DNA from 4 places in the uncultured Holdemanella sp. genome. Region 3 is predicted to be linked to each of the others. Evidence: riboswitches for the same ligand, from Rfam matches in the RefSeq annotation. Region 3 holds a riboswitch; each other region holds the start of a gene.
What was found. Region 3 has a riboswitch for thiamine pyrophosphate ahead of thiW (energy coupling factor transporter S component ThiW). Riboswitches for the same ligand answer to the same signal wherever they lie in the genome.
Positions count from the first base shown of each region.

Region 1 (3,176 bases), on a different contig from region 3:
CATCAAAGAAGATAAATTTGCTAAGCATTAAAGTCAAAACAAATAAAGCAACCATCGCAACTGTATTGATTTTTCCAAGGTTTGTAATACCAACACCAATCCATACAAGAATCAAGATACCAATAATCAAACACCAGATCCATGCACCTGTATGCATAATACCATCTGCCGCAAGTGCACCATCATAAATCATGATTGCTGTCCATCCAACAAGCTGCAGTACATTTAATGCCGCAAACAAAAGACAACCTTTCTGTCCAAAGCTCATCTTTGTAGAATCCATCGCACTTAAGCGCATTTTCCCACCAATAACACCAGCCAGGAACAATAAGATACAGCCAATGACATGTCCAGCCACAATGGCTAAAATACCATTTTTCAATCCTAAAGGTGCAAGATATGTACCTGTCAGTATTTCTGCAATAGAAACACCTGCACCAAACCAGATCAATGCATTTTCAAACAAAGAAGTTTTTTTCATTGAACATTCTCCTTTGCATATTCATTATCAATTGCGAATGAATGATCCATTGGTCCAGATCCCTTACCAAGATCAAGCATTGCATTCAATGCTCCAGAAATATAATCCTTTGCACGTTTTACGGATGTATCCAAATCATATCCCTTTGCAAGATTGGATGCGATAGCACTGGATAATGTACATCCTGTTCCATGTGTATTAGAGTTGTTAATACGTTTTCCATGAAACCATGTATATGCGTCATCTCTATACAACAGATCATTTGCATCATTGATTTGATGACCACCCTTTACCAGAATTGCACATCCAAATTTTTTAGAAATTTTTTCAGCAGCGATAATCATTTCTTCTTCATTTGCAATCTTCATATCCGCTAGAACTTCTGCTTCTGGAATATTTGGTGTAATGACTGTTGCTAAAGGCAACAATTCTTTTTTCAATGTTTCAATTGCATCATCACTAATAAGTTTTGCGCCGCTTGTTGCGACCATCACCGGATCCACAACAATGTTAGCTGCCTTATATTCCTGCAGTTTTGAAGCAATCATATGAATCAGATCAGAACTAGAAACCATTCCAATCTTCACAGCATCTGGATAAATATCTGTAAAGACTGCATCTAGCTGCTCCCCAAGAAATTCTGGTGTTACTTCCATAATTCCTGTAACACCTAATGTATTCTGTGCCGTTAGTGCTGTAATTGCACTCGTCGCAAATACGTGATTTGCGCACATTGTTTTGATATCCGCCTGGATACCAGCGCCTCCACTGGAATCACTTCCAGCGATTGTTAATGCTGTTTTCATTTTCTATCTCCTTCCTGCATTACTTTTTTAATGCGACATAAGGTGGTGCCCCCAATTTGCCGCCATATTCTAATCAAAAAACAAAAAGCTGCAGAAAAACCTAATCTGCAGCTAACATACAATAAAGATATCATCCCTACGTTGGCATTATCCAAATCAGGTTTCAGGGTCAAGGTCGAACCTACTCTCAGCCACTCAGCTCCCCATTTTTCAACATGTTTATTATAGTTCCTTTGTAACAAGTAAATCAATAATCATTCAATAATCTTTGTTGGTGATTTTCTCTTTTTGACTAGTCCTATTTATATGCTAACATCAAATAATATAGAGAGAATGTTCCTAATGAGAAATTGAATATGTATTTTATATCTAATATTATTATTAGTTTGATAAATAATTACTCGTTCGATTTCCGCTTTTTCAAATTGGTAACATATCACTGGTTGAATCTAAATATGTTTTCAAGTCTTTATAACGCTTGGTTTGTTCGACAAGCATACTTAATTCTTCATAAAAGAATTGTTTATATTTCCCCATAGTATTATCGATTATAATAGGTACTTTATTCACTATAAAATAGGATAGTTCATCATTGTCAGTTTGATATTTATATTTCAAAATGAAGTAGTTCAAAAGATTTTCGTATTGGCTATCACCTTTGTATACTTCTTTGGATTGTATAAAGGATTTAAGTTGATTGATTTTATTTGTCTTTTGATAAGAAATGCATAAATCGATACCTACAATATTCGCATAAGGGGAATCCATAGCTATATATTGTTCAAGATAATTTATGGCTATGTCGTACATATCAATTCTAAAGGCTTGTAGACCGATATTCTTTAGAAGTTGAGATATTTTAATTTTAGGTATGTTTGAATTGTGTGCTTCTACTATATGATTTATTTGAGAAACTAATTTTTCAAATTTTTCTTTTTCTGTATTTGAAAAGGCAAATCCTTTTAGAGAATAAATGTCGAGAAGACGAATATAATTGTTTTTACTGGAATATTCCTCTTCTAAATCTTGACAATAATCAAGCATTTCAGACAATTTGGATTGATTATATAAAATCATCATATGGTTTCCACGATTAATCATGCTGTTTGAATTTTTAAAATCAAAGTAGGAAAAATCATAAATTCCACTAATTGTTCGTTTCTTAAAAACTAGATCTATCATGACTTCATAGAGGTTAGAATTGATAATGTTTTTTAGGGAAATAATATATTCAGTGCTTTGAAGAGTCGGAAGTTCAAATGAGGAATAATAGGTGTAGATCCATTTGAAACACTCGTAGTATTCATGAAAGAAAATGTATTCTTTGAATGGATTTAATTGTTTTATATAGGATTCAGAGATGGATATAAGCTTTTCTAAATTATAATAATCGCAAGCATTTAATAAATCAGAAAAAATGGAAGTTGGCAGGAATTCTTCAATACAATAATCCGTATTGAATTTTAGATTCACCTTTTTTAGTAATTCTTCATAAATAGAATCGTTTTTAATAATAACACCCTGTTCTATTTTACTAAGTGTTTGTCGAGTGCATATTGGCTCATTATACTCATTTAACAAAAAAGAATTTTGTGATAGATGTTTAAATTGTTGAGTTCGATATAGATGGATTAGGTATCCAATTTTCTTTTTATCGGAATCATTGATCTTTAAATAATACATAGCATTCCTCGCTTCATAATTCACTTAATTTTAACACTTTTCATATTTGTGTAGAAGAATCAATTTTTGAAGCTAATTGTTAAAAAAGAAAGATAACGGGATGTGGTAGGTATATACTATTAAATTAAGTAGGGGATGGATGAGAATGTGTCGATATATATTGAGAAATAAAAAATATTTTATAGGTACATTGTGTACTAGTTTAT
Region 1 is NZ_CATVYQ010000062.1:1,278-4,453, forward strand. Features, by position in the region: gene cytX (putative hydroxymethylpyrimidine transporter CytX) at 1-481, opposite strand, end outside; gene thiD (bifunctional hydroxymethylpyrimidine kinase/phosphomethylpyrimidine kinase) at 478-1,287, opposite strand; TPP riboswitch at 1,404-1,503, opposite strand; gene Q3907_RS09705 (hypothetical protein) at 1,708-2,970, opposite strand; gene Q3907_RS09710 (ABC transporter ATP-binding protein) at 3,116-3,176, shown strand, end outside.
Region 1: it holds a riboswitch for thiamine pyrophosphate, as region 3 does, so the genes downstream of both, thiD (bifunctional hydroxymethylpyrimidine kinase/phosphomethylpyrimidine kinase) here and thiW (energy coupling factor transporter S component ThiW) in region 3, are expected to answer to the same signal.

Region 2 (3,176 bases), on a different contig from region 3:
CCATCGAAGCATCCACATAACTTTGATTCTCAATAATGAATGCACTATAAAAATTTCCATCATTATACTTACGAATTACATCCACATGCTTTTCTAGATCCATATTTGAATCATTCATCTCTGAATCAAGTTCCATACAGTTTTCAGGTTTAAGAACTCTTTCTCCATCAAAGAAGTACGCATTAAAGAAGTCGACAAAATAGGCATTGTTTTCTAGAAATTCTTTCATTGTTTTATCTTTTGATTTATTCATGTGATTTCATCACCTCCTATCTCATATACGAAATAAATTGAGGTTTTTCAAAAAAAGATGCATATTTTGATAATTTCACATAATTCAATCTGATTTCACAACATTTACCAAAGTTATACTAAATTTATGACAACAAGGAATGTTATTCTATAAGTGCCTTAAAGATAAGGCAATGAATATAGAAATAAACCAATATTCATATCTCTCTCCTAAAAAAAATAATAAACAAAAAGAGACCATTCTAGACGCCAACACTAGAATGGTTTCTTTTTATTATTATTTATATTCTGTTGTATATTCATTGTCTATCGCAAACGAATGATCCATAGGTCCTGAGCCTTTGCCCAAATCTAGCATTGCTTCTAATGCGCCAGAAATATAATCTTTTGCACGTTTTACCGAAGCATCTAAATCAAATCCTTTCGCAAGATTTGAAGCAATCGCACTCGATAAAGTACATCCCGTACCATGAGTATTTGAATTATGAATACGTTTTCCTTTAAACCAAGTAAACGAATCATTTCTATATAATAAATCATTCGCATCATTAATTTGCCTTATATTCCTTTAGTTTCTCTGCAATCATTTCTATCAAACCAGAACTTGACACCATTCCAATCTTTACGGCATCTGGATAAATATCCGTAAATATCTCATCTAACTGTTCACCTAAAAATTCAGGCGTTACATCCATAATACCTGTTACTCCCAAAGTATTTTGCGCTGTTAATGCCGTAATTGCACTTGTCGCAAATACATGGTTAGCACACATCGTCTTAATGTCTGCTTGAATTCCTGCTCCTCCACTTGAATCACTTCCCGCAATTATCAATGCACTTTGCATCTAAATCTCTCCAATCTTTTATTTTAACTACTTTAAACCCAGCTTTTCTTGCCACATCTATACAATAGTCTGCATCCTCAAACACAACTATATCTTTCGGACTTTGTTTTAAAGTACTAGCACAAGCCAAATAAAAATTCGGATCATCCTTTGGCTTATTCACCTTTGAACAAGTTATAATGTCTTTAAAATAATCTAGAACCCCAAGTCTTTTTAACGCAATTTTTACAAGCTCTTCATCACAACTCGTACCAATCACATTCATTGAATCAAAATGTGAAATAAAATCTTTAAACCCAGGCATAAGATTCACTTCATACTTGTAGAAATCGGATATAAGATTCAACACCGAAGAAATGATTACTTCCTCTGATTTATTGATTTTATAATGCTTCTTTAAATACTCTGCACTTTGCTCTAAACTCATTTTGGAAACAATTTCATCAAGATTTTCTTCTGGAATCCTATCTAAACTTTGTATATATCGACTCGCCAAAGTATTCCATACTTCCATTGAATCAAGTATTGTTCCATCCACATCAAAAATAGAATAATTCATTTTCTCACCATTAAGAAAAAAGCTGCAGAAAACCAATCTGCAGCTCACTATCAAAAAGATATAATTCCCTACGTTGGCATTATCCAAATCAGGTTATTGGGTCTAGGACTAACCTACTCTCAGCTTAAAAGCTCCCCTTTTTTAACAGCAATATTATAAGTCTTTCGTTGCGACTAAATCAACACCCGTACCACAAATATCAGAAACAATCACATCTTTGCGATGTACAGGTGCCTTAACTACCACACGGTTCAATTCCTTCATCACATCAAAAATCTTTTCCTTTGGAATATCCCCATTGGTTTTCACACTCAATCTCTCAATCTCAGCACCCACAATTTTTACAGTACTTGTCACAACACGAATTGGGTGCGTACACTCTTTCTTTCCATAGATTGCACCTCTAGGACAACCATTTCCAGTTACTTTATAATCATTTTCTTCATCAACTTTTAAATGACAACCCTTAGGACATGTTATACAAATTAACTCTCTCATTACGCATCCTCCTCAATAGATACAACCAATTCTTTATCTGCTTTTTCAAGCAACATCTTAGGAATTGATACCTTCTCCATTTCACTTGGAATCACATGCTCTTTTTTAAACCTTGCGATTACAGTATCCCCATCCTTCACGACAATATTTACCTGTTGTGTCGGTCTTCTTACACGGAAAGAAAGTTCAACACTTTTTTCTACATTGTTTTTACGAATATATTGCGGAACCACATACGAAATATTATTTCCATTTACCGTTCTAACAACATGATCTTTAGGTACTTCCCCATTTAAAATATATTGACCAGCACCCATTCCAGCCTTTTCACTTTCCAAACTTACAAAATCCACAAGATCATGCACATGCACAACATTACCTGAAGCGAATACTCCATCCATAGAAGTCTCCATATTTTCATATACAACAGGACCATGTGTTCTAGTATCCATTTCAACACCTAATCCATTTGATAATTCATTTTCCGGAATTAATCCAACCGACAATAAGACGCAGTCACAATCAAATTCCATTTCTGTTCCTTCGATTGGATTTCTATTTTCATCCACCTTAGAAACAACAACCTTTTCTACTCTAGACTTACCCACAATATCTGTAATTGTATGACTTAAATACAATGGGATATCATAATCATGTAGGCACTGAACAATATTACGATTCAAACCATTCGAATAAGGCATAACTTCAACAACTGCCAAGACTTTTGCACCTTCCAAAGTCATTCTACGAGCCATAATCAAACCAATATCACCACTGCCCAAGATTACAACTCTTTTGCCAGGCATATACCCTTCAATATTCACATATCGCTGTGCAGCACCAGCCGTAAACACACCCGAAGCTCTAGTACCTGGAATCGCAATCGCACCACGCGTTCTTTCACGACAACCCATATTTAAAATGATAGATTTAGCCTGAATCATTAAATATCCATGAATACTACTTGAACAATACACCATTTTATCTGGAGTAATCTCTATAACCATTGTATCCAATAAAAT
Region 2 is NZ_CATVYQ010000023.1:3,500-6,675, forward strand. Features, by position in the region: gene Q3907_RS05570 (Rpn family recombination-promoting nuclease/putative transposase) at 1-253, opposite strand, end outside; partial or broken gene Q3907_RS05575 (hydroxymethylpyrimidine/phosphomethylpyrimidine kinase) at 530-1,097, opposite strand; gene Q3907_RS05580 (HAD family phosphatase) at 1,066-1,656, opposite strand; TPP riboswitch at 1,705-1,804, opposite strand; gene Q3907_RS05585 (DUF1667 domain-containing protein) at 1,810-2,154, opposite strand; gene Q3907_RS05590 (NAD(P)/FAD-dependent oxidoreductase) at 2,154-3,176, opposite strand, start outside.
Region 2: it holds a riboswitch for thiamine pyrophosphate, as region 3 does, so the genes downstream of both, Q3907_RS05580 (HAD family phosphatase) here and thiW (energy coupling factor transporter S component ThiW) in region 3, are expected to answer to the same signal.

Region 3 (3,176 bases):
GGATAGATGGCACCACAACCTAAGTAATCAGCACCATCGGCTTCTGCTTTTTTGGCAACCTCTACTGTTTTTGCGGTAGCCCCAATAATACAATTTTCACCCATAATTTTACGAGCAATGGAAATAGGCATATCTTCATTTCCTAAATGAACACCACATCCTACAGCCATTGCGACATCGATACGATCATCAATAATTAATGGAATATGATAAAAATCAGTAATCTCTTTTACTTTTAAAGCGAGTTCATAATACTCTAAAGTCGACTTATTTTTTTCACGAAGCTGAATGATTGTTGCGCCACCAAGACATGCTCCTTTTACTTTATTTAAGAATGTTTCTTCATCATACCCATCTGAATTAGTAATAAAATATAATGTATAATCTACTTTTTTCATCCTAACACCTCAATTTTAAACAAAGATTCATCAAAACTAGTAAGCTTATAGATTTCATCCATAAAATGCATATGGAAAGTTCCTGGACCATTACACTCTGTCTTTTCTGCCGCTACCTCATAATAACAAGTTGCCTTTACACAAGCATTAAGCGGTGGAAAACTAGCCAAAAATGTAGCAATCGCAACATTTAACATGCATCCTGTTCCTGTAATTCTTGAAAGCATGTCACAACCATTTGAGATTAAATTCACTTCTTTACCATCTGTAATGACATCAATTTTACCGCTACACACAACTACACAACCAAGATTTAAAGCCATATCTTTTAGCCACTTACAACTTTCATAAATATTCTCTTCATCTTGAATATCTGCATCTACACCATGCGCATGACTTGTCATTCCATAAAAAGCCTTACACTCACTGATATTGCCTTTAATGACGGTTGGGCAATATAAAGAAACAAGTTCTTTGGCATAATTCAATCGAAGTGTTGAACAAGCCACTCCAACTAAATCTAAAATGAATGGAATTTTATTTTCTTTGGCACACTTAGCACTAATCATCATAGACTTAGCTCTTACATCATCAAAGTTACCTAAATTTAATGCCAAAGCCGCAGAATGGCAAGTGATATCATCAACTTCATCGGGGTGACAAGCCATAATTGGCTTAGCCCCCAAAGCTAATATAAGATTTGCACAATCATTAATTGATATCGGATTTGTGATACAGTGAATCAAATTATTTGTTTGTTTCAACAAATTTTTGCACTCCTAACTTTCTTTGAATATTTTCTAGGATACCACTACGAGACATTGACTTCAATAGAACATACGCAATACTTCCACCGATAATTGTACCCATTAAAAAGCTAGGTACATAGAACATCCAAGTAAGTCCAGTTCTACCCCATAAATAAGTCATTACTGGATATGAAAGAACAGAACCAATTAAACCAGTACCAATGATTTCACCAAGTACGGCAGCCCAGATTTTTCCTTTACTAACACGATATAAAATACCAGATAATGTAGCTCCAAAAATAGCTCCCGTTAAAGCCAATGGTGGAATTCCCATTACAGCCATACGAATTAAACCAATAGCTAAAGCACAAAGAAATGAATACCAAGGCCCCATAAATACAGCCATTGTGATATTAATAAGGTGTGCCATAGGACACATTCCTTCCACACGTAAAATGGGTGAAATGACCACTCCAACAGCTACCATCATTGAAAAAAAGACTAGGCTTAATAAGTAATTGTGTTTATTCATAATACTACCTCCTACAGATACAGATGGCCTAGAAAACACGCAAAAAACCATCTGTGGTTTCGGTATTAGACAAACAGTCCTCTCTCATCCTGTCAATTCAGGCTCCCTCGCTTGTTTTCTATACTCTAGGCGCTCCCCTACAGTAAGGTAGTAAAATAAAAAGACCTGCAACGTAAAAAGACAGGTCAAAAACACATCTATACTTCCTACGCCGGCATTATCCGTCAGGTTTAATGGGTCGAAGTCGAACTTCCTCTCAGCAATAGCTCCCCAGATTTATTTACTACATTTAGAATTTTAGTACAAAACAATACAAAGTGCAAGCCAATATGTAATCAATCATGAAACAATACAAAAATTATTTCTTATCTATCTTCTTATTCTATATGTTGTATTTATTATTCAAAACCATCCTATCTCAAGATAATTAATGCTTATTTTAGCTTTTCAACAACTTTTAAAAACTTCTTCTCATTCATAACATCATTCGTTACATAATCACCATTGTAAAATAGCGCATATGTGGTGATAGGTGTTGGCGCATTTTGCGCCTTTTCTTTTGTATCTAGATGAATCGCTTTAAATTCTATATTTTGTTTTTTTGAAACATTCTCGATAATCGGAGCATACTTCGCATTAAAAGGACATTGGCTTGTATAATACAAGACAAAACCAGACTCTTCGATATGACATTCTTTCGCACAAGATTTAAATTTAGGTGCATCCGAATCATTAAAAGCTAAATACCACAATTGTATTCCATTGCTCGCTTCATCACACACTTTAAAACCTTTATATGTTAAAAACTTAGGATCTGCAAGATACGGCATTTTCTTTTTACTAGATAAGATACAAATTCCATCCATTCCCTTCTTCTTGCTGCCCTCAATACACATATTTAATAATTCATTGGAATATCCATGTCCCTTTAAAGATCCAGAAACCCATAGACAATCAATATACATATAATGATCTGCAGTGAGTGGAATCCACGCATTGTTTGCCGGAATATATTCAATAAAACATTTCCCTCTTACACTTGATTTAATAAAGACAAGACCTTCTTCAAAACGACAAGACAACCAATCTTTCTTTGATCTTACTTGAACATCTGAATTATTACTTATGGCACAACAAATGTGTTCTTGTTCTATATTTTCTTTTGTGACATATACATAATCCATGATTCAACACCTCAAAATCAGTATACTAAAAGAAGTTGAAATCAATCAACTCAAAATTACTGTTTATATCAGTTTCATCTTAATGATTCATTATCAGGTATTCGTGTAATTTAGTGTCAAAAATCGATAAAAATACATCGAAAATTATACGATTATTTTATATATAATCACGCTAAACAACACGTAACATATAAAGGAGTTGAAATCAATCAACTCCTAAGTGTTTTATTTATCGAATTTAATGACAGCCTGTGCAGCAGCAAGTCTAGCGATTGGTACACGATATGGTGAACAAGATACGTAGTTCAATCCA
Region 3 is NZ_CATVYQ010000001.1:39,214-42,389, reverse strand. Features, by position in the region: gene thiE (thiamine phosphate synthase) at 1-398, opposite strand, end outside; gene thiM (hydroxyethylthiazole kinase) at 395-1,165, opposite strand; gene thiW (energy coupling factor transporter S component ThiW) at 1,146-1,679, opposite strand; TPP riboswitch at 1,866-1,962, opposite strand; gene Q3907_RS00205 (YoaP domain-containing protein) at 2,114-2,863, opposite strand; gene ppdK (pyruvate, phosphate dikinase) at 3,089-3,176, opposite strand, start outside.

Region 4 (3,176 bases), on a different contig from region 3:
TATAGTTTAAATCATATCCATCTTGTAACGCTTTAATAATAGCCCAACCATAGAATTCCCATCCAAGATTCACTTTATTCTTTCCTACTTCATCACTAAGTCCTGCAATACCAGATCCGTCTGATCCTACAATGTTTAATTTACTAAAATCAGCACCCGCTTCATTCATAACCGCTTTAATAACGGCTTCTTCACTTGGTGCTCCCCATCCTGCATATGTCTTTCCTTCAAAATCCTTTACAGAATTGATGTTTGCGCTCTTCAAAGAAACAAATCCAGAAGTATTATGTTGAATAATTGTCGCAATCGTTTTAATTGGAAGTGGATCTTCACTAGTTAAGGCATATGTAACATCTTCCTGGTAAGAAACGCCAAAATCAGCTTTTCCGGCTGCAACCATAGAAGTTGTCGCATTATCACCTGGTTCAATAATATCTACATCTAAACCAGCTTCTTTATAATACCCCTTGTTTTTTGCCACATAAAAACCAGTGTGGTTTGTGTTTGGCGTATAATCCAACATCAATGTAACCTTAGTCAATTTGTCATCTGAATTTGATGTTTGAGCACAGCCAACTAAGCTTAACGCAACTGCAGCTGCACACATTGCTTTTAAAATTTTCATTTTCTTTCTCCTTTTCGTAAATGTGGAAACAATATTTTTTCCAATAAAGACACCCCTAAATTCAATAAGATGCTCCAAAATATAATCATCAATACACACGCAAAAACTTTATCTAACATATACCCATTTTTCACACGAAGCATATAATAGCCAAGTCCTGCTCTACTTGAAAGCCATTCACCTACAATAGCTCCGCCAACACAATAAGTAGCCGCTACTTTTAATCCTGAAAATAAGCCAATGGCACCAGAAGGAATCTTAACAATTTTATAGATTTGAAATAGATTGGCACCAAAACTTTTTAATAAATTGATTTCTTTTTCACTCACTTGCGACAAAGCATCCGTAAAGGATATCGCAATAGGAAAAAAGCACATAAATATAACAATCAAGATTTTAGGCAACAAATCAAATCCAAACCAAATTGAAAATAAAGGTCCTAAAACCATAATGGGAACGGTTTGTGTCACAATTAAATATGGATAAATACTTGTCTTAAATGTTTTGGATAGATCCATACCAATGGAAATCACTATCGCAAAGAAAGTACTTATCAACAGTCCTAAAACAGATTCTTCCAATGTAACAAGTGAATGTTGCATCAAAATATCCATATTCTCAATAAGAGTACTGATGATTTTTGATGGGCTAGGCAAAATATAAAGTGAAATATCAAATGCACGAACATATAATTCCCAGCTACCAATCACTAGAATAAACACAAGCAACGGCATGACAATTCTACGATTTTTCTTCATTATTGCCTCCTTTCCAAAATAAAAAAGGCACCCTAGAGTGCCACTATCAATCGATATGACTCCCTACGCTAGAATTAACCAGATCAGGTAATAAGGGTTTTTCTCAGCAATTGCACCCCTGTCATGTGTGTTTTTACTTGCCCATCGATTATATCACAATCTTAGACTAATTTATATTTCTGGCATATATCCTCTACAATTTCATCTAAACTTTTACCATCCATTGAAATCGAATCCATTTTTGATGCATATAAAGTATGGAAATAATCAAAATCCGCCTGTATTTCTCGCATATAATATGCCTTATGCTTATTTAGATACGATTGTGGGATGTGCAAAAGATTATCATTATCATCCGTGAATACCAAGCGTTTAAAAATATTTTCTGTTCGATCCGTTAAGTCGAAACAAATAATATCTGAATCTTCAAAGAAATCTTCATATGCATCTAAATACGCAATAGGACTTAAGGCAATCACTACATTTTCATTTTCTTGAATCCAAGAAGAAATCATTTCTGCACGCAATTCATCCCGTTCATATTGATCATTATATTCATCTTGAAAACCAAGCATTGTTCCATACTTTTCTTTGATTTTCGTATCCATATCGATAAAATCGTAACCTATTTTCTTTGCCAACAACTCACCAACAGTACTCTTTCCAATGTTACCCATCCCAAAAATTAATATTTTCATTTTGCACCTCTATATACGCCTACTTATCTTATTTTCTACTTCTGCAATTCTTGCTGCAACCTTCTTTACTTCCAACATCTTCCATGCTTCTAAGTAAGGTAGAAATTCCTCTGTTCCATCTTTCTCTATTTTATCAAGCACACGCATGACAACCTGTCTATTTACTTCTTTCATCTCAAATAGAACACGAGCCTTTTTTTCTTCTACATCTAAACAGATTTTCTGATAAAGTTCTTGGGCAAAGGTTTCTTTTTCGATTTGCCATCCTTTATCTGAAAACACCAATAAAGGTAGACGATAATCGTACTCAATTCTGAGATAATCTTTCTTGATCATCCAATCAATGCATTTTGTGATATCATCCAACTTCATATCTTGATAATATCCATAAGCAGGACATTCATTTAGTTTATGTTCAAATATCTTTTTATCCTTTGAACCCTTTAATATTTTCGCCAGCATACTTCTTCCACCAGTCGAAATCAATTCATCTGCCCCTCTTAAAATCATTTGTATATCCTCTTGTGGTAAATCTTTAATTTCTCCTGCATCCAGAATAACTGGCACTCTACGTACTTTTTTACTCATACATGTTTTTCCTCTACATCATTACACGAATCAATCCACACAAAATTAAATGTCCCACATAGAACCAATAGAAGAACCATTTCATAAATGTACTCTTTCCTCTTGTTCCATCATATAAAGACATAATTGGATATACTAAAACAATTCCAAACTGCAACAAACCATAAACTACATCAATACATAAACAATAGACTATTACATACATGGAAATATATAAGGCCATACCTAATACTTGTTTTTTTAAATTACCTTGATTTTTGTAAATATGGTTTGTACAAAGAACTGGAAAGCATGACCAATCACTTGGAAATGCCAACAAACAAAGAATTAGAATACAACCTATTTTCTTTACATCTTTCCAATCTTGATCTTCTACCCATAAACCAATCACCGATAAGAATAGTGGCCAAATAATACTTGTTTGATTTAAGAAGGATTCTTTAAATGGAATCAAAGATATGCCAAAACAGAAGTTATACGCAAAGTGAGCGATAATTGAAAAAATCA
Region 4 is NZ_CATVYQ010000007.1:14,064-17,239, reverse strand. Features, by position in the region: gene Q3907_RS02305 (ABC transporter substrate-binding protein) at 1-625, opposite strand, end outside; gene Q3907_RS02300 (ABC transporter permease) at 622-1,383, opposite strand; TPP riboswitch at 1,427-1,513, opposite strand; gene Q3907_RS02295 (shikimate kinase) at 1,545-2,081, opposite strand; gene Q3907_RS02290 (RQC-minor-1 family DNA-binding protein) at 2,091-2,669, opposite strand; gene Q3907_RS02285 (TraX family protein) at 2,683-3,176, opposite strand, start outside.
Region 4: it holds a riboswitch for thiamine pyrophosphate, as region 3 does, so the genes downstream of both, Q3907_RS02300 (ABC transporter permease) here and thiW (energy coupling factor transporter S component ThiW) in region 3, are expected to answer to the same signal.